2 regions of the Amycolatopsis sp. NPDC034160 genome follow, and region 1 is predicted to be linked to the other one. Evidence: riboswitches for the same ligand, from Rfam matches in the RefSeq annotation. Region 1 holds a riboswitch; the other holds the start of a gene.
What was found. A riboswitch is a leader RNA that binds a small molecule or an ion and turns the genes downstream of it on or off. The one in region 1 is predicted to bind cobalamin.

Region 1 (7,648 bases):
ACCGTCCACATCGGACAGCAGTGGATAGTCGAAGCCGTGCTTGGCCGAGAACTCCTGCTGTTTGGCGACGGCGTCCGGGCTGATGCCGACGCGGTGCGCGCCCACCTCGGCGAATTCCGCGGCGAGATCGCGGAAGTGGCAGCTTTCCGCGGTGCAGCCGCTGGTCATCGCGGCGGGGTAGAAGAACAGCACCACCGGGCCGGACGAGAGGAAGTCCGAGAGGGTGCGCTCCTCGCCCTTGTCGTCGGGAAGGGTGAAGTCCGGGGCGATGTCACCTTGGTCCATGCCTGGATCCTGTCACGTCAGTGGGCGTGGCGTTCGATCAGCTCGTCGACCTCGTCCCCGGTGGCGGAGTCGGCGACGAACGGACCACGCGCCGCGAGCACGCCGTGCCGTCGCAGCCGCTCGGCCTGTTCGTGACTGCGGACGCCTTCCGCGCCGATGCGCAGCTTCAGCTCCTTGGCGCGGGCGACCAGCTGGCACAGATGCCGCACGTCGGCCTCGTCTTCGCGCTCGGCCAGCGCGTCGACCACCGCGCCGGAGAGGATCACGTGGCGGACGGGCAGCCGGTGTTGCGGGATCAGTTCCAGATCGGCCGAACCGGAGATGGTCAGCACCAGCTGGGCACCCAGCTCGGCCAGGACGGCGAAGGAGTCCAGCACCTCTCCGCAGCGCGGGTCGAGGACGGATTCGCGGTCCGTGCAGAGCCGCAGCGCCTGCGCGGGAAGGTGGTGGCGGTCGAGCTGTTCCTTGACCAGCAGCACCAGATCGGGGTCGATGGCCAGCCGGTTCGGCAGCCGTACGCAGACGTCCGGCGCGGCCTCGCCGAACCGGCTCCGCCAGCGTGCGGTGGCGGCGAGTGACTCGGCGAGCAGCCATCGGCCGAGCGGGATGGTCATCCCGGTGATCTGCGCCAGCGGATAGAACTCGTCGGAGTCCAGTTCGCCTTTCTCCGGGTGGTTCCAGCGCAGCCCGGCGTTGACCGCGGCCAGCTGATCCGGATTCGCGAGCTTCACCGTCGGCTGGTAGATCAGCGAGAACTCACCGTTCTCCAGCGCGCCCGCGATGACCGCGCCGAGCTGGTAGCGGCCACGGTCGCGGGCGTCGAGTTCCGGGTCGAACAGCATCCACTGCGCCTTGCCCGCTTCTTTGGCGCGGTGCAGGGCGATCTCCGCCGCGCGGAGCAGATCCTCCGGACCGCCGTCGGCGACCGGGCGGACGACGATGCCGGCGCTCGCGCTGACCCCGATGCCGTGCCCGCCGAGGTAGATCGGCTCGGCCAGTTCCTCCAGCGCCTGTTCGACCAGCGCGATCACCTGGGGCGAGGTGAACTCGCCGCGCAGCAGGACGGCGAACCCGTCACCGGACAGCCGGGCGACGGAACCGTTGTGCCTGCCGGTGAACACGGACTTGAGCTTGGTCGCGACCCCGCGCAGCACCTGGTCGCCGACCCCGGCGCCGAGCCCGTCGTTGATCACCTTGAAGCCGTCGACGTCGAGGTAGACGAGCGCGACCTGTTCGCCGCCGGAACCGGCCAGCGCGGTTTCGAGGGCGTTGTCGAACGCGGTGGCGTTCGGCAGGCCGGTCAGCGGGTCGTGCACGTTCTGGTGCACCAGCCGTTCCTGCAACAGGTGGATCTCATTGGCGTCGGCGACCATCAGCACCGGGTAGGTCGAGCCGGGCCGGTCACCGGGCAGGTCGGTCAGGGTCACGTCGGCCCAGAGCGAGCCTTCCTCGCCGTGGTCCAGCAGCAGGCGTTCCTGCTGGGTCGGCCTGCCGAACTTCATCAGCTGCGAGAGCCCGTTCCGCAGCCGGGCGATGTCGTGGTCGGCCGAGCCGAGATCGGCGATGTTCCGCCCGCGCAGCGCTGAGGGAGGGTAGCCGAGGAGTTTGCCGAGCGCGTCGTTCGCCTCGACGATCTCGCCGTCGGAGTCGGCAAGCGCGATCCCGATGGGCGAGGCGGAATAGAGCTTGGAGAAACGCTGCACAGCAGGCTTGTGGTCGGGCTCGGTCCGGACGGCGTCCTGCGCGACGCCGAGCAACAGCTGTTCGAGTTGCTCTTGGGGAAGCGATACTCCTTTAGTGTCAGCGAGCGTCGCGGCCCATCTCCGAGCGACGTCCACCAACCCTGGCGCGGCACCAGGCTCAGGCACACTTCACCTCTTCATGCGCGGTTTATGGCCAGCTCAGACAGGGTGTCCGGGCTCAGGGACCCACACTAGGTATGAGCCGACCGGGAGTAGTGCCACGGCATCACGCGCGATCCGGGGTGTCTACCGGCTGAAAGGGTGATGCCTACTACACGAGTGGTGACCGGAAGTTACCAAGAGTACTCGATAGTGGTGTCCCTTCGGTCGGGATTCAGCGTGCCGTCAGCCGGATCGGCAGACCGTCCGCGGGCACCGGTAGAGAGACGTAGTCCCAGCGAGCGGTGTAGTCCTCGGGGACCGACCAGCGATACGCGCGCAGCATTTCGTGCAGCAGCGCCTTCACTTCGAACGTCCCGAAATGCAGCCCGACGCACTTGTGGGCGCCGCCGCCGAACGGCATCCACGCGTAACGGTGCGACTTGTCTTCACGCCGCTGTTCGCTGAAACGGTCAGGGTCGAAGCGCATCGGGTCGGTCCAGTGCTCCGGCGCGAAATGGTTGACGGTGGGGGAAACCCCGACCAGTGTCCCTTCCGGAATGAAATGGCCGAGAACTTCGGTGTCCTTCACGGTTTTCCTGGCCAGGGAAGGTACCGGGGCGATCAGGCGCAGCGATTCCTTGATGACCAGATCCAGCGTCGTCAACGTCTCCAGCGCCTCGATGTCCGGCACGCCGTCGCCGAGCGCGAGGGACTCCTGGCGCGCGCGTTCCTGCCATCCGGGGTTCTTGGCGAGGTGGTAGACGGCGGCGGCACTGGTGATGGTCGAGGTGTCGTGCGCCGCCATCATCAGGAAGATCATGTGGTTGACGACGTCGGCGTCGGTGAAACGATCACCGTCTTCGGTGGTGGCGTGACACAACGCGGTGAACAGGTCGTCGCCGTCGCTTCGCCGTTTCGCGGGCAGGTTCGCCGAAAAGTAGCGTTCGAGTACCTTGCGCCCGTGCAAGCCCGCCGCCCAGCGACCGCCGGGAACGGGGAAGCGCACGATGGCCGTGCCCGCGCGCACGGAGTTCACGAACGCGCGGTTGATCGCGGCCGCGTCGTCGCCGGAGCGCATACCCATGAACACGCGCGTCGCGACGTCGAGCGTGAGTTGCTTGAGGGACCAGTAGATCCGCGGATTGGGCCGGTCCGCCCAGGCCGCGACGCCTTCGCGCAGCGCCGGTCCCATCTGGTCGACGTAGCCGGTGAGCCGTTGCCGGGTGAACGCCGCCTGCATGATCCGGCGGTGCAGATGGTGTTCGCCGAAGTCGAGCAGCATCAGGCCGCGGTCGAAGAACTGCTCGATGAAGAACTTCCAGCCCTCCTGCGAGAAGGCCTTGTCCTTGTTCACCAACGCGATCTGCGTGGCCTCGGGGCCGGAGAGCGCGACGATGCGGCGGCCGAAGGCGCCCATCCACGACACCGGACCGTAGGTCTCGTAGCGCTTGAGGCCGAACTCGATGCCGAAGCGCATGAAGTCCAGCGCGTGCCCGATGACGGGCGGGCCCTCGTCGCCGAGGACGGGTTTGAGGCCCGGCGGGGCGGGCGCGAGTTCGCGGACCGGCCAGGTCGCGCCGAGCCAGCGCTGGTCGACCGACCGCGGCAGGGGGATCGAGGTGAGCGGCGGGACCCGTTCGCGCAGTGCCCCGGTGACCTTTTCGACCGTGTTCGCCATGGTGGCCATCTCCCCGTCGAGATCGGTTACCGCTCCACCATCGCACCCTTATTGACGTCCTGACAATACCCCGGCGGAAGGACGTGAAGGCCTCCTTCCCTACCTTCAGAGTAGGGAAGGAGGCCTTCACGGAACGGTCAGGCCAGTTCGGCGCGGACCCTGTGGGCCGCGGCGACCAGGTTCCGCAGGGCGGGCTCGACCTCGGCGTAACCGCGGGTCTTCAGGCCGCAGTCCGGGTTGACCCAGATCCGCTCGGCGGGCACGGCGCCGACGGCGGTCCGCAGCAGCCCGCTGACCTCGTCGACGTCCGGAACGCGTGGCGAGTGGATGTCGTACACACCCGGCCCGACGCCACGGCCGAAGCCCGCCGCGCCGAGATCGGTGACGACCTCCATCTTCGACCGGGCGGCCTCGATACTGGTGACGTCGGCGTCGAGCGCGTCGATCGCGGTGAGCACCTCGCCGAACTCCGAGTAACACATATGCGTGTGGATCTGGGTCGCGTCGTCGATCCCGGACGTCGCCAGCCGGAACGACGAGATCGCCCAGGCGAAGTACGCCTCGTGCGCCGCGGCGCACAACGGGAGCAGTTCCCGCAGCGCGGGCTCATCCACCTGGATGACGCGGATCCCCGCCGCCTGCAGGTCGTGGACCTCGTCGCGGATGGCCAACGAGACCTGGCGGGCGGTCTCGCCCAGCGGCTGGTCGTCGCGGACGAACGACCACGCCAGGATCGTCACCGGCCCGGTCAGCATCCCCTTGACCGGCTTCGCGGTCAGACTCTGCGCGTAGCGGGCCCACTCGACTGTCATCGGTTCGGGCCGCGAGACGTCGCCGTACAGGATCGGCGGCCGGACACAGCGCGAGCCATAGGACTGCACCCAGCCGAAGTCGGTGGCGGCGAATCCGGCCAGCCGTTCGGCGAAGTACTGGACCATGTCGTTGCGCTCGGGTTCGCCGTGCACCAGCACGTCCAGGCCGAGGTCCTCCTGCAATCGGACGACGCGTTCGATCTCCGCTTTCATCGCGGTCTCGTAGCCCGCGTCGTCCAGTGCGCCGGCCTTGTGCGCGGCGCGTGCCTTACGGACGTCGGTGGTCTGCGGGAACGAGCCGATCGTGGTGCTGGGCAACGGCGGGAGATTCAGCGCTGCCTGCTGCGCCGCCGCGCGTCGCGCGTAGGGGGAGCGGACGGTGTCCTCCGGGCGCAGCGATTCCAGCCGGGCGCGGACCCCGGCGTCGACCAGTTCGGTCGCGGACGCCCGGTCGGCCGCCGCGGCACGGGCCGCCGAGAGGTCGACGCCTTCTTCCTTGAGCGCCCGGCCGAGCAGGACGACCTCGTCGACCTTTTGCTTGGCGAAGGCGAGCCAACCCTTGAGACGCGGGTGGAGCCCGTCCTCGCGTTCGACGTCGTAAGGCACGTGCAGCAGCGAGCACGACGTCGAGACGCTGACCGACCTCGCGGTTCCGAGCAGCCTCGCCGCCCGGCTGAGCGCACGAGTGGGGTCGGTGCGCCAGACGTTGCGCCCGTCCACGACACCGGCGAGGACTTCCTTGTCGCGCAAGGCGGGCTCGGCCGCGACCGCGTCCACAAAGGATTCGTCGCTGACGAGATCGACGGCGACCGCGTCGATCGGTGAACGGGCGAGCACGCCCAGCCCGCGGCCAAGACCGCCGAAGTACCCGGCGACCAGGATCTTCGGCCGCGCGGTCGCCTTCGCGAGCCGATGGTAGGCACGGATGAGCGCGTTGAGTTCCTGCTCGGTGCGGTCTGCCGCGAAGGCGGGTTCATCGAACTGAACCCACTCGACGCCTTCGTCATGCAGGCGCCGCAGCAGTTCGACATAGGCGTCGAGGAGATTGTCGAGCAATTCCAGTGGCCGGAAGCCTTCCGGAGCATTCTCGGCGGGCTTGGCGAGCAGCAGGAACGTCACCGGGCCCACCAGCACCGGTCGCGTTTCGACGCCGATCGCGCGGGACTCACGGTACTCGTCGAGCGGCTTGGTGCCGCTGAGCGCGAACGTCGTGTCAGGCCCGAGCTCGGGGACGATGTAGTGATAGTTGGTGTCGAACCACTTCGTCATCTCCATCGCCGGCGCGTCCTGCACCCCGCGCGCGGCGGCGAAGTAGGTGTCGAGCGGCGAAAGGCCGAGCTTCGTGAAGCGCTCCGGCAGCGCGCCGAACAGCTCGGCGGTGTCGAGCACCTGATCGTAGTGCGAGAACGTGTTGGAGGGGACGGAATCCAGTCCGGCGTCCTTGAGCTCTCGCCAGGTCCGGGTGCGCAGCGCACGGCCGGTCTCCAGGAGCGCTGCCTCGTCGCTCTTGCCTGCCCAGTAGCGTTCGAGCGCCCGTTTGAGTTCCCGGTCCGGTCCGATCCGGGGGTAGCCCAGCACAGTGGTGCCGATTTCGGTCACAGCTCTCTCCTCGCGAGCTTGTCGTCAGAGCCCGAAGCGCGCGCAGGAGTGACCGCAGTTCGGTCGTGCCCATCCCACGAGGCCCGGACTCACGCACGCCGTCGGCGCGCGTACCACGGGCAGGTCTTCGGACTCGTGGGCGACGCACTCGCTCCTACCGGCCGTCGCTTCCCGGGCGCCTTGCCCAGTGCTTTACCGTGTCTCGCACGGTGACGGCTTTCGTTCCCACATACCGCTGCGGGGCAGTCCCGGATTCACACCGGGTTCCCTGTTACCTCGACCGGCCTGGGAGGCCGGTCGAACCAGTAGCACTCTGCAGCGTACTCAGCCGAGGCTCGTGAGTGGTAGTGATGGTTCTAACCGTCATTACCACTCACGAGGCTCGTGAAAAGGCCCGCCCGGCGCGAGTGCGCGGGGCGGGCCGTTTCGTCAGCTCAGGTGATCAGTCCCAGTCGAGGGCGCCACCGGACTGGTACTCGATGACGCGGGTCTCGAAGAAGTTCTTCTCCTTCTTGAGGTCCATCGCCTCCGACATCCACGGGAACGGGTTCTCCGTCTCGCCGAAGATCGGCGCGAGGCCGATCTGCTGCGCCCGCCGGTCGGTGATGAAGTGCATGTACTGCTCGATCAGTTCGGCCGAGAGCCCGAGCATGCCGCGCGGCATGGTGTCGCGGGCGTAGGCGACCTCGAGTTCGCACGCCTCGGTCAGCATCGTCCGGATCTCCGCCTGGAACTCCTCGGTCCACAGGTGCGGGTTCTCGATCTTGATCTGGTTGATGCAGTCGATGCCGAAGTTCAGGTGGATCGACTCGTCGCGCAGGATGTACTGGTACTGCTCGGCGATTCCGATCATCTTGTTCCGGCGGCCGAGCGAGAGGATCTGCGCGAAGCCGGTGTAGAACCACATGCCTTCGAAGATCACGTAGAACGCGACCAGGTCCCGCAGGAAGTTCTGGTCGGCTTCCGGGGTGCCGGTCTCGAAGTCCGGGTTCTCCAGGTTCTGCGTGTACTTCAGCGCCCACGCGTCCTTGTCCGAGATGGACGGGACCTCGCGGTACATGTTGAACAGCTCGCCCTCGACCAGGCCGAGGCTCTCGCAGATGTACTGGAAGGTGTGCGTGTGCACGGCCTCCTCGAACGCCTGGCGCAGCAGGTACTGGCGGCACTCGGGGTTGGTGATCTGCCGGTACACCGCGAGCACGATGTTGTTGGCCACCAGCGACTCCGCGGTGGCGAAGAAGCCGAGGTTGCGCTTGAGCATGGTGCGCTCGTCCTCGGTGAGGCCGTCGGGCGACTTCCACAGCGCGATGTCGGCCTGCATGGCGACCTCGGTCGGCATCCAGTGGTTGTTGCAGCCGGCGAGGTACTTCTCCCACGCCCAGGTGTACTTCATCGGCAGCAGCTGGTTGACGTCGGCGCGGGCGTTGATC
Region 2 (16,107 bases), on a different contig from region 1:
ACCACTTCGGCTTGAAACCGATCTTCAACGACGCCAGCTGCGACAGCGCGGTGTAGGACGGGACATTGAAGCCCAGCACCAGATCCACGCCCGCTGCCTTGAGCTTCGCGATCTGCGGTGCGATGTCGGTGTTGCCCGGCGAGTATTTCGCGACCTCCACGATCTGCTTGTCGAGGTAGCGGCGCGCGCCCTTCTCGCCGTCGCGGCCGAAGTCGTCGTCCTGGACGAACAGGCCGACCTTGGCGTTCGGCAGGTTCTTCCGGACCCAGTCGCCGATGATCTTGCCTTCGATCTCGTAGTCCGGCTGCCAGCCGAAGGTGAACGGCGCCTTCTTGGGGTCGTCGCCCCACCGCAGCGATCCTGACGACACGAACAGGTCCGGGACCTTCGAGTTGTTCAGGAAGTCGACGACGGCGCTGTGCGTCGGTGTGCCGAGACCGCCGACCATCGCGAAGATCTCGTCCTTGAGCACCAGTTCGTTGGTGACCGCGCTGGTGTTCGTCGGGTTGTACCCGTCGTCCTTGACGACGAACTCGATCTTGCGGCCGTTGATCCCGCCGTTCGCGTTCACGTAGTCGTAGTAGGCCTGGTGGCCACTCGGGATCTCGCTGTAGCCCGGCGCGGCGACGCCGGTCAGCGGGAAATGGGCGCCGATCTTGATGGTGGTGTCGGTGACGCCGACGGTCGAGCCCTTCTGTTCGCCCTCGGGTCTGCCGCCCGCCCCGCAAGCGGCGGTGACCGTGACGGCCAGGAGCACGGCCACGGCCTGGTACCAGCGTTTCATGTACTTCGCCTCCGGTTGATGAGTTTCCGCAGCCCGCCGGTGAGGCCGGCCGGTGCGAGCAGCACGATCAGGACGGTGACCAGGCCGTAGATCAACGGCGCCAGATGCGCGGCCTGGACGTCGGACAGGCCGAGGTCCGTTCCCGTGCCGGTCACCAGCGGCGGCAGGAACGTCAAGAGCGCCGCCCCCGCGAGCGCGCCGGTGAGCGTCCCCAGACCGCCGAGCACCACGGCGGACACCAGCGACAGCGACAACGTCAGCGCGAACCCGCTCGGCGCCGCGAGCCGCGCCGACAACGCCATCAGCGCCCCGGCGAGCCCCGCGCAGCCCGCGCTGACCACGAAGGCGCCCACCCGGGTGCGGCCGAGGTCGATCCCGGCCAGTTCGGCGGCGACGTCCTCGTCGCGCACCGCCCGCCAGTTGCGGCCGACGCGGCTGCGGGAGAGATTCGCCAGCAGGACGAACACGATGATCACGGCGAGCCAGGAAAGGTAGGCGAGGTACCGGATCGGCGTGAGGTCCTGGCCGGTGACGAAGAACACGGCGTCCGCCAGCCAGGCGGGGATCTCCGGCATCCGGACGGAGAGTCCTTGGTCGCCACCGAGTGTTTCGCCGAAGAACAAGGGGATCCCGGGCACGGCGACGGCGAGCGCGAGCGTGGCACCGGCGAGATACGGTCCGTGCAACCGGGCCGCGGCGACGCCGACCAGCGCGCCGACGGCCAGGGTGACCACCACCGCGAGGAGGAGGATCACGGGCAGTGGCAAGGCCGCCGGCTTCAGCAGCAGCGCGGTCGCATAAGCGCCGACCGCCATGAGCGCGCCGTGGCCGAGTGACAGTTGCCCGTTCAGTCCCGTCAGGACGGTCAGACCGCCGGCCGCGATCGCGAAGTACGCCATCGCGGTCAACTGCGCGTTGAGGAACGGGCCGGTGGTCTCCAGGACGAGCACCACGACGACCAGCGCGGCGAGCGCGAGGAGCAGATGTCTGCGCAGCACGTCAGACCCTCCGTTCCCGGACACTGGCGAACAGGCCGCCGGGTTTGAGCAACAGCACCACCATGAGGATCGCCAGCGCGGCGAGCGGCACCAGTTCCGAGCCGACGTAACCGCTGACCAGGCTCAGTGACAGGCCCAGCACGATCCCGCCGACCACCGCGCCGACCGGGCTGTCCAGGCCGCCGAGTACCGCCGCGACGAACCCGTACACCACTACACCGTCCATATAGGACGGATGGACGAGGCCGCCGCCCGCGATCAGCAGTCCCGCCAGGGAACCGGCGAGCGCGGCGAGCGCCCAGCCGAGCGTGAGCATCCGCCCGACCCGCACGCCGAGCAGCCGCGCCACCTCCTGGTCGAACGCCGCCGCGCGCATCCGCAGGCCCAGATCGGTACCGCGGAACAACAGCACCAATCCCGTCAGCACCACCGCGACGGCGACGATGGTGAACACACCGAACCCGGTGAGCGCGATCGTCGTGCCACCGACCTGGAAACCGGTGAGCCCGAACGGCGCGGGAAACGAGCGGTACCGCGAGCCGAAAATCAGTGCCGCCAGCGCGTGCAGCACGATGAACAACCCGAGCGTCAGGATCACGGCGTTGATCTCGGCCTTGCCGGAGACGAACCGGACCACGAACCGTTCCACCACCGCGCCGAGCACCAGTCCCGAAAGCAGAGCGACGGCGAAACCGAGCCAGTACGACCAGCCGGCGTCGATCAGCACCAGCGCGATATAGGTGGTGATCATCGCCATCGGCGCCTGCGCGAAGTTCACGATCCGCGTCGCGCGCCAGATCAGCACCAGCGCCAGGGCGAACGCGGCGTAGACCACGCCGAGCGTCAGGCCGGTGAGCGCGGTGGTCAGCAGTTGCTGCACGAAGCTCCCTTTCAGAATCCGAGGTAGGCGTGCCGCAGGCCGTCGTCCGAGACGAGCGCGGCCGCGTCCCGCCGGACGACGACCTGGCCGAGGTTGAGCACGACGCCGTGGTCGGCGATGGACAGCGCGCTGCGCGCGTTCTGCTCGACCAGCACGACGGCCAGCCCGTCGAGGACGAGACCGCGCAGCAGCTCGAAGATCTGCGCCACGATCCGCGGCGCGAGGCCCAGCGACGGCTCGTCCAGCAGGAGCACCTTCGGCCGGGACAGCAGCGCGCGGCCGATCACCAGCATCTGCCGTTCCCCGCCGGAAAGGACGTGCGCGAGCCCGTTCTTGCGGTCGGCGAGCACCGGGAACAGGTCGTAGACGCGGCGCAGATCGGCCGCCGTCGCGCGGTAGCGCGCCCCCAGCGAGCCCAGCCGCAGGTTCTCCTCGACGGTCAGTTCGGCCAGCACGCCGCGACCTTCGGGCACATGCGCCAGCCCGAGCTCGGGAAGGTCCTCAGTGGACACTTCGGTCAGGTCGCGGCCCGCCAGGGTGACCCGGCCGCCCGAGGGCCGGACGAGACCGGAAATGGTGCGCAGCAAGGTGGTTTTGCCGGCGCCGTTCGCGCCGAGCACCGCGGTGATCTCGCCGGGCGCGACGGACAGGCTCACGGAGTCGAGCGCCCGGACCGGGCCGTAGCTCGCCGAGAGGTGCTCAACGGTCAGCACCGGCCACCTCCTCGCCGAGGTAGGCCGCCTGCACCGCCGGGTTCGCGCGGATCTCCGAAGGCGTGCCGTGGGCGATCACCTTGCCGAAGTCCAGTACGACGATCTCGTCGCACACTCCCATCACGAGATCCATGTGGTGTTCCACGAGCATCACCGACATGCGTTCGGTCAAGCCGCGCACCAGCTTTCCGACGTCGGCGATCTCGGCGGCCGAGAGCCCGCCCGCCGGTTCGTCGAGCAGCAGCAGATCCGGTTCGCCGACCAGCGCCCGCGCGAGGGCGACCCGTTTGCGGACCGGGTAGGGGAGGCTCGCGGGGTAGCGGTGGGCGACGTCGGCGATGTCGAAGTCGTCGAGATACGCCATCGCCCGCTCGGTCAGCGCCTTCTCGTCCCGCGTCCGGCGCGGCAGGCCCAGCAGTGACGACCAGAAGCCCGCCTTCGCGTGCCTGTCCGCGCCCACCAGGACGTTGTCCAGCACCGTCATCCGGTCGAACAGGCCGAGTTCCTGCAGGCTGCGGGCGATGCCGAGGCCGGCGAGGTGATGCGGGCGCAGCCGGTGCAGTTCCGTGCCGCGCCAGGTCAGCGTGCCGGTGTCCGGCCGGACGAAACCGCACGCGACGTTGAACAGTGTGGTCTTACCCGCCCCGTTCGGGCCGATCACGCCGAGCACCCGGCCCGGGGCGACGGTCAGGGAGACGCCGGACAGCGCGACGAGACCGCCGAAGGTCACCGATACGCCGGACATCTCGAAGGTCGACAGGGTCACGCAGGAGCTCCCAACGGCGGAAGGGGACGGGGATGGAGATCAGGTCCCGGCGCGGACGCGCCGGGACCTGACGTTTTTCAGGCGTGCGGGCAGGTGTCCCGGTAGTCGCTGATCGTGCGGTCGTCCGGCGCCGGGCAGAGGAACTGCTCGTAGCGGGTGTCGTTGTCCACGAACCGCTTCAGCCACGAGATCGTGTACTTGGCCATGGTCGTGTTCGAGGTGTTCGGGAAGAAGTGGCTCGCGTTGTCCAGTTCCATGTACGCCTTCTCCGCCGAGGCGGGAATGCTGGTGTAGAACGGGATCGAATGCGAAGACACCGGTGCGACGCTGTCGGATTCACCGCCGATGATGAACGTCGGCACCCGCAGCGAGGACCACGACTTCTGCGTGTTCCACGGCGCGAGCGGGACGGCCGCCTGCAGCGACGGCCGATCCTGTGCCGCCTCGAGCGAGCCGCCGCCGCCCATCGAGTGCCCCGCGACCGCGAGGCGGGTGTTGTCGATGCGCGAGCGGACGGTGCTGCGCTGGGTCAGGTAGTCGAGGGCGGCCAGTAGCTGGTTGCCCCGGCTCTCGGGCTGGTCGTAGATCGAGTTGGTGTCGATGGTGAACACGACGAAACCTTGCGACGCCAGCCGCGGGCCGATCCACGCGATGCTCGACTGGCTCGCGGTGTAGCCCGGCGAGACGGCGACAGCGCCGAAGGTGCCCTGCGCGGTGCTGGTCGGGTAGTAGATGGTGCCGCCGCCGAAACCGGTGACGGAAACGCGGGAGACCGAAACCTCGGACACCGCGAACGAGCCGCGGGAGGCTTCGATGCTGCTTTCCGTCGGGGCCGGCCCCCGCTCGTAGGGGTTGTCGGCCGCGTGCGCCGTTGGAGCGATAGCGAGCGCGGCGACCGTCGCCAGTCCACAAAGGATCCGGGTCGTATTACGCATAGTGCCCTCTCCGTTCGCCATTGAACACAGTCCGTGGTGATGGACTGTGGCAAACGGGCACCGGGGGCTGCATCGGTGAAATCGCCAGTCTTCGTCCGCGGCCACGCCCGCCGGGCTCACCGCCCGTACGATCGGCGATCGTGAATCCCTCAGCCGAGGACATAGTCCGCACGGCGGCGCGGTGGATCGACCGCGGACTCCGCGTCGACACCTCCGCCTTCGCCCAAGACCTTGGCATCTCGCGCAGCACCCTGTTCCGTCGCGTCGGCAACCGGGAAGACCTGCTGGGTGATGCCCTCTATTACCTGTCCGAGCGCACCCTGACGGCCGCCGTGCGCACCTGGGAGCGCGAAGAGGGCGATGTGGTGCGCAATGCGGCGGGTGAACTGCGCTGTCTCGCGATCATGCGCGACTACCGGTCGGCACTGGCGGCGAGCACCGGGTTCCGGCGCTTCCTCGACGACGAGCCGGTGCTGGCGATCCGGCTGCTCACCGACCCGCACGGGCGGGTCCAGCCGAGGGTGATCGCGGCGCACGTCGACCTGCTGCGCCGCGACGTCGACGACGGCGGATTCGTGCCCGCGGTCAGCCTGGACAGCCTCTGCTACGCGATCGTCCGGCTGGGGGAGGCGTTCCTGTATTCGGACGTCCTCGCGGCACGGACACCCGATCTCGACGCGGCGTCGACGCTGCTCGGCGCACTCGTGGAAGGCCGGGTGCCGAGCAAGATCCCGTGAAAGACCTTCCCGTGAAGACCTTGTGAAACACTTGCGCCTGGTGTTTCATCGAGGGGGATTTCGAGGAGGCGCCGATGCCCGTCCGGGACGTCGTGTACCCGCTGCGGGGCAGGGACGACCTCTTCGGTGGGCTGCGGTCGGTCGCCGGGCAGGCCGTGCTGGTCCGCGGCGCGGAAGGCCTCGGCAAATCGGCGCTGCTCACTGAGCTGCGTGGCGCGTCCGGTGTCCGCCTGCTCGGCGTGCGGGGGATGCGGGCGGAGCGGTCGCTGCCGTTCGGGGCGCTGCACCGCCTCTTCGGGGCCGCGGTCTCCGGCGGCGAGGAAGCGTATCGGCGGCTGAGCGAGCTTCCGGAACCGGCGATCTGCTGGGTGGACGACGCGCAATGGGTCGACGCGGAGTCCTTGGCGGCGTTGGGTTTCGCGGCCCGGAGGCTGGCCGGATCCTCGGTCGGGATGGTGCTCGCGTCACGGTCCGGATCCGACGAGTTCGAGTGCGTGGAACTGGCCCCGCTGACCGATGAAGCGGCGGATCTGCTGCTGCGCGACCGAGGCGTGCCCGGCGGGGTGCGTCCGCAGCTGGTCGAACTGGGCGGCGGGAACCCGGCGGACCTGGTCGCGTTGGCGGCGCAGCTCACCCCGGCGCAGGCCGCGGGCCGGGAGCCGGTGTCGCCGGTCCTGCGGGAACGGCTGGCGGGTTACGCGGCCCGGCTGGACGCGATGCCCTCGGGCGAACGCGTCCGGTTCTTGGCCGGTTTCCTGGATTCCGCGGCGAGCGTGGTGACTCAAGCGACGTGGTCCGCGGCGGCGTCACCGGCGGATCGCCGGGCGGCGCACGCGCGGCTGGCTTCCGACGGTGAAGGGCCGGAGGTGCTCTGGCACCGCGCGATGGCGACCGACGCGCCGTCCGTGCCCCTCGCCGACGCGCTCGCCGCCGCACCCGCGGCGGATCACGCGGCTTCGGCGCGTCAGCTCGAACGCGCCGCCGCCTTGACCGCCGACCCACGGGTGCGGGCGACCAGGTTGCTGGCCGCCGCCGACGCCGCCTGGCAGGCGGGCAGGCCGGGCTGGGCACGGCTGTTGCTGTCGCGGGTCGACGCCGAACCGGGCGCCGTGGCGTTGCTGCACGGAGAGATCGAACTGCGCGACGGCGATCCCGCGGTCGCCACCCATGAACTGGGCACGGCGGCGGAACTGCTGCCCGATCCGGCCGAGGCACTCCTGATGGCGGGCGAGGCACGGCGGCTCGGCGGCGACCTGAGCGGGTACCGGAAACTGGCGCGGACGGTCCCCGCCGGAGAGGGGCTGGCCTTCTCGCATTTCAGCGGTCTCACTTCGGTCTACGCGGGCCGTCACGACGACGCCGTCGAGCCGTTGGATGACGCCGTCCGCAGGGGGATGGCCGACGACGACGTCGCCGGAGCCGTCTGGGCCGCCGAAGCCGCCTTCGCGCGTGGACACGCCGAACGAGCCCACGAGTACGCGGCGGCGGCCGTGAGCCGCGCGCGGCTCGGCAGACGGCACGCGGAACTGCCGTGGGCGCTGATCTACCTCTCGCTTTCGGCCATCGCGCTCGACCGCATCCCGTGCGCACGGGCGGCGTCGCGTGAGGGCCTGCTCGCGCCGCACAACCTGCGGATGGAGCACCTCACCCTGCTCGGGCTCGCCGCCGCGCTCCTGGGTGAACGGGCCCCCGAACTGGACGAGGCCACCGAGGGGATCGCCGAACGCGGTCTCGGCAGGCCCGCCGCCGTCGCCGCGTGGGCGAACGCCTGCCTCGACCTCGCGGACGACCGGCCGGACGACGCGCTGAGCAGGCTCGAAGACCTCGCGTCGGGGGTTTCCGGCGACCAGCCGGTGATTCGCGTGCTCGCCACCCCGCAACTGGTCGAAGCCGCCGTGCTCGCCGGGCGGCCCGAACGTGCGCTCACGGCGCTGGCGGTGTTCGACCAGTGGACGCTGGCCGGCGCGGAACCCTGCTGGCTCGCGCTGAGCCACCGATGTCACGCGCTGACCGCGACGGACCCCGCCGTGGGAGAACAACAATTTCAGCGGGCCATCGAAGCTCACCGTCGGGCAGGCGGTGCGGTGGAGCTCGCCAGGACCCGCTTCGCGTATGCCACGTCGCTGCGCCGTCACCGGCGGACCCGGGACGCGCGCGATCAGTTCCGCGATGCCTTGCGCGGCTTCGAAAGCGTCGGCGCGACCCGGTTCGCCGAACGGGCCCGCGCCGGGCTGCGGGCGACCGGCGAGACCGTCTCCACGCCGCACCGATCGCTCGCTGGGCTCACCCCGCAGCAAGACGCCATCACCCGGCTGGTCGCGGCGGGGGAGACGAACAAGGAGATCGCGCGGCGGCTGGTGATCAGCCACCGGACCGTCGATCACCACCTGCGCAACATCTTCACCGCGCTGGGCGTGCGCTCACGCGTGGAACTCGCGCGCCGCGTCACCGACGCGTGACCCGCGCATTTAGAGGACTAAACGCGGGAGGTGGGCTGCGCGTTCACCGCATTTAGAGGACTAAATGCGAGGGTAGGCATGCCGTCTCGTCTCCGTGAAGGCCTCCTTCCCTACCCTGACCTGCGCGAGGGTGACGGTTCAGCGGATGCCGAGATCGACGGTGAAGGAATCGGGACACTCGACGTCCCGATTCCTTCACCGTCGCCACCTCGTCACACCCGGCGAGGATCAGCCGGCTCTTGACTGTCCATAAGAGACACTTCTCGCGACTTTGACGCCCGTTTCAGGCGGTTTGCGCGGTTTCGCGGTGGGGTCGTGAGTGATTTGGGTCTTCTAACCCTCATTATCACTCACGACCCCGCGTGGAATCGGACAAAGTGATGCCAATCGGGCATCCAGTCGCCACTATGTGTCCTTTGTGGACACTGAAGCCCGGTTGGCTCCCAGAATCAGGGCCGCACGGGCCCCACCTGCCGCGTTTAGTCCTCTAGATGCGGGAGGTGGGCTGCGCGTTCACCGCATTTAGAGGACTAAACGCGGGGGCAGGCGAGCACCGGCGCCTGCGGACGGCCGTCGCCGTGCAGGTCGCTCAACGGAACCCTCGCCAGGCCGAGGATCGCCTGCGCGGTCGCGCGCGGGGCGGTCGACGGGTTCAGGCCGGTGGCGTCGTAGGCGATCGCGCCGCGGTCCGCCGCCGCGCCGGTGCAGCCGATCTGCAGCGAACGCAGGAATTCGCGGGCCTTGACCGCGGCGGCGGGACGGTGACCCGCCAGCGCTTGGGCGGCGAGGCCGGTGCTGTTGGCGTTGGGCGCGTTGGTGCCGAAGCCGAAACCGCCGTTCGCGTGCTGCTTGGTGACCAGCCACGCGGTGCCTTCGGCGGCGTTCACCGCGTCACCGGTGGCGCGCAACGCCTGCACGACCGTCGCGGTCGCGTCGACGTCGCTCGTGCACGTCTCCTCGCCGAAGTTCTGCGGGAAACCGCCGTCCGCGCATTGCGCGCCCGCGAGGAAGGTGACGGCGGACGCTGGAGCACCGCCGGGAGTGCGGTCTAGCGCGAGCAACGCGAGCGACTGCGAAAGAGCGTTGGAGTAGTCACCGAATCCGGACCGGTCGGAGAACCGGCCGGACGGCGTGAGCAGCGAGAGCAGCCCCGCCTTCAGGTCGGCGCCGCCGAACGACGCCGGGTTCTCGCCCCGGATCTGCGCGGCGAGCATCAGTTTGGCGTGCGCGCCCGCGTACGCCTCGTTGCCGCTTCCGATGTAGCCGGTGGTGATCTCCGGCTTCGCCAGCCACGCGATCGCCTTGCCCGCGTTCGTGTCCGACACCCCGGCGGCGGCGAACGCGAAGACGGCGTCGATCGTCAGGCCCTGGTCGGGGAACTTCTGGCCGCCGAAGTCGGCTTCGAACCGTTCCCCGTCGATCAGCTGCCTGGCGAGCCAGCCCGCGGCGGCGTCCGCCTTGTTCTGGGTGGCCGCGGCCGCCGGAGCGGCGACCAGCCCGATGCCGCACAGCATGGCGACGGCGAGGACCAAACGTCTCATGAGAACCCTTTCCCGCATTTCCACGACAGGAGTCGGTGGTGACACCGCGCGACGTGGGTGACCGGGCTCGCCGGGAAGGCATACCGTTGCGGGACAGCGCCGGACTCTCACCGGACTTCCCCCACGACCGCGCTGAATCGGACGATCCGAAGAGTCTCATCCTCGCGGGGTCCCGCGGTACCGCCGGGCGCGAGCGGCGATGTGATCCTGGCAACGACCTGGTCAGCGGTGCCTGCCGCCGGTGATCGGGTGTTAACCTCGGCGGGCTCGACAACTCAACACCGCCGCCCGTGACGGGGAAGCCGGTCGAAATCCGGCGCTGTCGCGCAACCGTGGGCCCCTTAACCGGGGCGAGCCGGGATACCGAACGGGCGGATGAACGACCAGAAGTCCGAACCACTGTCGCGATAAACAGGGGTGACCGCGGCGTCCGCGCCTGTCCTCCTTCGTGCCCGCAAAGGAGGAGTACATGCGCCGCGGATATCTGGCCGCCTTGTCCTTCGCCGTCAGCGTCGGCCTGGTCGCCGCGCTGCTCACGGGCACGGCGACGGCCGCGAGCGACCGTGACGCGGCGCAGGCGAATTCCCGCTGGCTCGCGACGAAACTGAAGCCGGACGGCACCCTGGACGATCCCCACGGCGGGGCGTTGCCCGACCACGGGCTGATGCTCGACGTGCTGTTCGCGATGTACGCGTCGGGCGAAGGGACGCGCGCCGAACCGATCGTGAAGTTCCTCGACGACCAGGGACACGCCACCGACTTCTTCACCTGGGACGGGTTGGTCCCCGGTGCCGGGTACGACGCGGTCATCGTCGGCGGCGCGGTGGCGAAAACGCTGGTCGCCGCCCAGATCTCCGGCCGCGACCCGCGAAACTTCGACGGCCACGACATGGTCGCCGAGACCAAGGCCGCGATCATGCGCAAGGGCCCCGACAAGGGCCGGGTCAGCGATTACTCGAAAGACCCCGCTCTGGCCGACGCCGTGACCAACAACGCCAACATGTTCGCGCAGGCGCTCGGTGTCATCGGGCTCGCGGCGGCGGGTGAGAACGATCGGCTCGCCATCGACAAACTGCTGACCCAGCAGTGTTCCGAGGGCTACTTCCGCGTGTTCTTCGGCGAAGTCAAGACGACCGAGGTCGGCGACCACGTCAAGCCGGGTGGCTTCAAGATCTCGACCTGTGACGAGGGCAAGCCGTTCGACCAGTCCTCGCCGGACGGCGACGCCACCGGACTCGCGCTGTCGGCACTGGTGGCCGCGCGGAAGGCGGGTGCGACCGGGCTCGACGGGCCGATCGCCAGAACCGTCTCCTGGCTCACCGCGCACCAAAGCGCGGACGGCGGCTGGGGTGGCGGCGTCGGCACTGAAGCCCCGAACACCAACAGCACCGGCCTGATCGTCCAAGCGCTCGCCGACGCCGGCGGCGCGGATGCGGCGGTGGACCGCGGGGTGCGTTTCCTCAAGTCCGCGCAGGCGACCGCCGCGGCCGACGCCGGGAACTCCCTCGCCCGCGATCTCGGCGCGATCGCTTACGATCCGGCGGCTTACGAAGCCGCGCGCACCACCGGGATCAGCGGGCTCGACACGTGGATCCGCTCCGGCGCCCAGGCCTCGCTCGGGCTGGCGCAGACCGGGTTCTACGCGCTGGCGAAGGGCGCCGGGCCGCCGCCGGCGAGCAGCGTGGCGGAACCGGCCACGATCACCGTCACACCGCCGATGGCCAAGCCGAAAACCGCACGCGCGCAAAAGAACAGCACGTCGGCACCGAAGAAGACCACCGTGCTGAAGGCGGCCCCAGGCACGGTGGTCTCGCCGTCCGCGGCGACACCCGCCGCCCGGCTGGGCGCCTACCTGGCGAACCACCTGACCGGCGGCGACCACGTCGAGGTCACCGAGGACGGCAAGACCTACGTCGATTACGACGCCACCGCGGATCTCGTACTCGCGTTGCGGGCACTGGACGAGCAGCCGGACGCGGTCGTTCGCGCGTCGCGATTCCTGCTCACGCCGGAAGCCGTGCAGGCCTACGCGCACGGCGCACCGTATGAACAAGGTGGGGCGTCCTACGCCGAACCGCTCGCGAAGCTCGTGCTCGTCGCCGAGTTCGCGAAGTCGGCCGACCTCGCGCTTCAGTTGCGGGCCGAGCTGGTGAAACTCCGTAGCGAGGACGGCACATTCACCGATACCGGTTCCTTCGCCGACGCGGACGAGACGGTCGAACGCCACACGTGGGCCCTCCTCGCCACCGCCGCCGATCCCGGTGCCGCGGTCGAACTGCTCCTTTCACGCCAGTGCGCCGACGGCACGTTCCCGAAGCACCTCGACACCATCGAGTGCGGCTCCGGCGATCTCGACGCGACGGCCTCGGCGGTCACGGCGCTGGCCGCCCGGCCGTTCACCGACGCCGCACCCGCCACGAAACGACCGGACGGCTGGTCCGAGCGGCGCGTGTCGGCCGTGGTCTCCGCGGTGAAGGCGCTCGGCGTCCGGCCGACCGGCGAGGGATTGGTGACCGGCGAGGCGGGGCAACCGGACGTCGCGCTCAGCGCTTCGGTGGCCGCCGCCCGGCAAGTGGCGGGGCTGGACGCGAGCGGCACCGCGCGTTCGCTGGCCAAGCTCGTACAGGCCGACGGCGGATTCACCGATTTTGCGACGAGCCTGGCCGCCGCGCCGGGTGTCGCGGGCCGGTCGTGGCTCACCGCCGCCGATTCGCCGTTGTCGCCCGCGCTCCGGCTGCCGCTTTCGGAAGCCGACGCCGCTTCCGGCACACAGTTGCAAGCCACCGCTCAGCCCGCCTGGCCGTCCTGGCTGATGTGGGGCCTGACCGGACTGGCCGGATCGCTGCTGCTCGCGGCGATCGCCTTAATTTTCCTGCTTCGCCGATTCATCAAGACCAAGGGGGTCTCGTCATGAGAAAACTGCTCGCCGTCACGTCCGTCCTCATCGGACTGACGATCGCCGTACCCGCGACCGCGCAGGCGGTCGACCCGGCCAAGGGCTACAACGGGGTCTGCACCGGCGCCGACGCCCGCACCGGGGTCACCGTCGTCGTCGACTTCCAGGAACTGGACGGCAACGGCGGCACCGCCGCGCCGACGATCACGCGCTGCTCGCCCAACGCCAGCCCCGGCACCGCCCGCACCGGCATCAAAGCCTTGCAGGACGCGGGAATCGCCGTCGCCGGCACCGCGAAGTGGGGCCTCGGTTTCGTCTGCCGCCTGGAGGGCCGCCCGGCCGCGACGGAAACCCTTCCGCTCTCGACCAACCCGAACTACAAGGAAGCGTGCGTGCTCACCCCGTCGCCGGTCGCGTACTGGGGTTACTGGTACGCCGACGGTTCCGGTTCCGCATGGACCTACAGCAGCCAGGGCGCGCTCAACCGCACCGTCGTTCCCGGCGGCTTCGAAGGCTGGTCGTTCTCGCTGAACAAGTCCTCTTCGACCAACCCGCCGCCCGGGGTCACGCCGTCGAACCCGGCTCGCACCGTCCAATGAGGAGTATCTTCGGTGCGGTGGCGGCGATCTTCCTGATCGTCGCCACTTCGCCGTCCGCGCACGCGATCGACCAGGGCAAGGGGCATCCCGGCTTCTGCAAGGACGGCACCGGGGTCACCGTGGTCGTCGACTTCCAGCAGCTCGGCGGCACGACCATCGTGCGCTGCAATCCCCAGCCCACCCGCGGCACCGGGCTGGACGCGCTCAAGGGCGCGGGTTTCCAGATCGCCGGTGTGCAGCGCTGGGGTGAGTCGTTCGTCTGCCGGATCGAGAACCGGCCGTCCGCGACCGAGCAGCTTCCGGTCGCCGGGCGCGAGCAGTACCGCGAGATGTGCGTCGACACGCCTCCCGTCGGGGCGTACTGGTCCTATTGGCAAGCTTCGAACAACTGCGCGTGGGACTACAGCCAATGGGGGGTGAAGAACCGTGACTTCATCCCCGGCGGGTTCGAGGGCTGGTCATTCTCGCTGAACGCCACCACGGCGAACAACCCGGTCCCGCGGATCTCCGCGGTGCGACCGGGTACCGAGAGCCAGCCCTGCGCGCCACCTGAGGAGGCGAAGCCGGCCACCGGTGATCCCGCCGAACGGCAGGGCCAACGGCCGCAGGCCGGAAACGGGCAGGAGCCGGGCCAAGGGGAACAACCGACCGCGGGCCAGGGTGCGGGCGAGCCGCCTGCCGCGGGGCAAAGTGCCGGCGCGCTGCCGCCGCCCAAGCCGCGTCCGAGCGCGTCGGCGCGGCCGAAGGCGAACGACCCTTCGGGCAACGTCGCGTTCACCGGTGGGGAGAACGCCGAGGACGTCACCGCGATGATCGACCACGAATCCGGTGCGAGCGACTGGGCACCCTGGGCGGCGGTCGCGGCCGTCCTGGCGTTGTGCGTGGCCGGATTCCTGGTGGCACGCAGCCGTAAACGCGCACAGGGAAACTGATGACGTCGTACTTCCTGCCGCGCGACCTGCATCCGGCCGCCTGGTGGGTGTGGGCGCTGGGCCTCGCCGTCGCGGCGGCCAGGACGACGAATCCGTGGCTGCTGCTGACCATTGTGGCGGTCGCGGGATACGTCGTCGTGGCCCGGCGCACCGAGGCTCCGTGGGCCTTGGCGTTCCGGCTCTACCTCTACCTCGGCGCGATCATCGTGGCGGTCCGGGTGTTCTTCCGGTTGGTGTTCGGCGGTGCCGAAGGCTCCACGATCATCCTGCGGCTGCCCGAAATCCCGCTGCCCGCGTGGGCGGCGGGTATCCGGCTGTTCGGCGACGTTTCCGCGGAATCGTTGCTGGGCGGGCTCTACGACGGGATGCGGCTGGCCGCGATGGTGATCTGCCTCGGCGCGGCCAACGCGCTGGCGAACCCGAAACGCCTGCTCAAGGCGATGCCGCCCGCGTTGTACGAGGTGGGTACCGCGGTGATCGTCGCGCTGTCGGTGTTCCCGCAGCTGGCCGAGAGCGTGCTGCGGGTCCGGCGTGCCCGCAAACTGCGGGGCGGTTCGGGCAAGAAGATGAAGGCCTTGCACGCCGTTCTGATCCCGGTCCTGGAGGACGCGCTGTCCCGCTCGCTGCAGCTCGCCGCCTCGATGGACTCGCGCGGCTACGGACGGGCGGGGACGCTCGAAGCGCGCGCCCGGCTGCTGACCGGCACGCTGATGATCGTCGGCCTGCTCGGGGTCTGCGTCGGCGTTTACGCCACTTTGGACGGCTCGACCCCCAGATTCCTGGCCGCACCGGTGCTTTCCGCCGGCGTGGTGATCGGGCTCGCCGGATTCTGGTCCGCGGGCAAACGGGTCCAGCGCACCTGCTACCGGACCGATCGCTGGCACCTGGCGGAACTCGTCGTCGCCGCGAGCGGAATCGGGGTCGCGGGCGTCCTGTTCATGACCTCCAGCGTGAACCCGATGGACCTCAACCCGTCGCTGCTCCACCTGTCCTGGCCGTCGCTGTCGTGGGGGCCGTTGTTCGGGGTACTGGCCGGAGTGCTGCCCGCCTTCCTCACCCCGGTCCCCGAACCTCCGTACGCCGCGCTCGAAGAAGAAGTGCACGCATGATCGAACTGAATCAGGTCTCCTTCACTTACCGCGGCCGCTCCGAACCGGTGCTGTCCGACGTGACGCTGTCCATCGGTGAGGGCGAACTCGTGCTCTTCGCCGGCCAGACCGGGGCGGGCAAATCGACGCTGCTCGGCACGATCAACGGCCTCGTCCCGCATTTCACCGGCGGCCATCTCGAAGGCACGGTGTCCGTCGACGGCGTCACGACGAGGTCGCGGCCGCCACGCGAGTTCGCTCATCTGGTCGGCGTGGTCGGACAGGACCCGCTCGCGGGCTTCGTCACCGACACCGTCGAGGACGAATTGGCGTACGGCATGGAACAGCTCGGCCTCGATCCGCAGGTGATGCGCCGCCGCGTCGAGGAGACGCTGGACCTCCTCGGCATCGCGGAACTGCGCAGGCGCGCGTTGCGGACCCTGTCCGGCGGGCAGCAGCAGCGAGTGGCGATCGGCTCGGTGCTCACCACCCATCCGAAGGTGCTCGTGCTGGACGAACCGACGTCCGCGCTGGACCCGACCGCGGCCGAGGAGGTGCTGGCGACGCTGGCCAGGCTGGTCGAGGACCTCGGCACGACGGTGCTGATGGCCGAACACCGCATGGAACGCGTCATCCCGTTCGCGGACCGGATGATCTACCTTCCGGGTACCGGGGGAGTGGTGGACGGCCCGCCGCCCGAGGTGCTGAGGGACATGCCCATCGCGCCGCCCATCGTCCAATTAGGACGAATGGCGGGATGGGATCCGCTGCCGATGACG

Region 2: another riboswitch for cobalamin. It lies ahead of ACZ54P_RS30055 (peptidase); the one in region 1 lies ahead of metE (5-methyltetrahydropteroyltriglutamate--homocysteine S-methyltransferase).

What each region holds. Positions count from the first base shown of each region.
Region 1 is NZ_JBVISU010000025.1:78,271-85,918, forward strand. It holds gene ACZ54P_RS34620 (peroxiredoxin) at 1-285, opposite strand, end outside; gene ACZ54P_RS34625 (putative bifunctional diguanylate cyclase/phosphodiesterase) at 303-2,153, opposite strand; gene ACZ54P_RS34630 (cytochrome P450) at 2,362-3,807, opposite strand; gene metE (5-methyltetrahydropteroyltriglutamate--homocysteine S-methyltransferase) at 3,945-6,218, opposite strand; cobalamin riboswitch at 6,320-6,540, opposite strand; gene ACZ54P_RS34640 (ribonucleotide-diphosphate reductase subunit beta) at 6,661-7,648, opposite strand, start outside.
Region 2 is NZ_JBVISU010000018.1:111,256-127,362, reverse strand. It holds gene ACZ54P_RS30095 (ABC transporter substrate-binding protein) at 1-784, opposite strand, end outside; gene ACZ54P_RS30090 (branched-chain amino acid ABC transporter permease) at 781-1,782, opposite strand; gene ACZ54P_RS30085 (branched-chain amino acid ABC transporter permease) at 1,784-2,662, opposite strand; gene ACZ54P_RS30080 (ABC transporter ATP-binding protein) at 2,674-3,375, opposite strand; gene ACZ54P_RS30075 (ABC transporter ATP-binding protein) at 3,362-4,120, opposite strand; gene bdeA (bis(hydroxyethyl) terephthalate hydrolase) at 4,219-5,076, opposite strand; gene ACZ54P_RS30065 (QsdR family transcriptional regulator) at 5,217-5,813, shown strand; gene ACZ54P_RS30060 (LuxR C-terminal-related transcriptional regulator) at 5,888-8,272, shown strand; gene ACZ54P_RS30055 (peptidase) at 8,803-9,813, opposite strand; cobalamin riboswitch at 9,849-9,975, opposite strand; cobalamin riboswitch at 10,085-10,200, shown strand; gene ACZ54P_RS30050 (hypothetical protein) at 10,283-12,727, shown strand; gene ACZ54P_RS30045 (flagellar hook-length control protein FliK) at 12,724-13,308, shown strand; gene ACZ54P_RS30040 (ABC transporter substrate-binding protein) at 13,326-14,240, shown strand; gene ACZ54P_RS30035 (energy-coupling factor transporter transmembrane component T) at 14,240-15,349, shown strand; gene ACZ54P_RS30030 (ABC transporter ATP-binding protein) at 15,346-16,107, shown strand, end outside.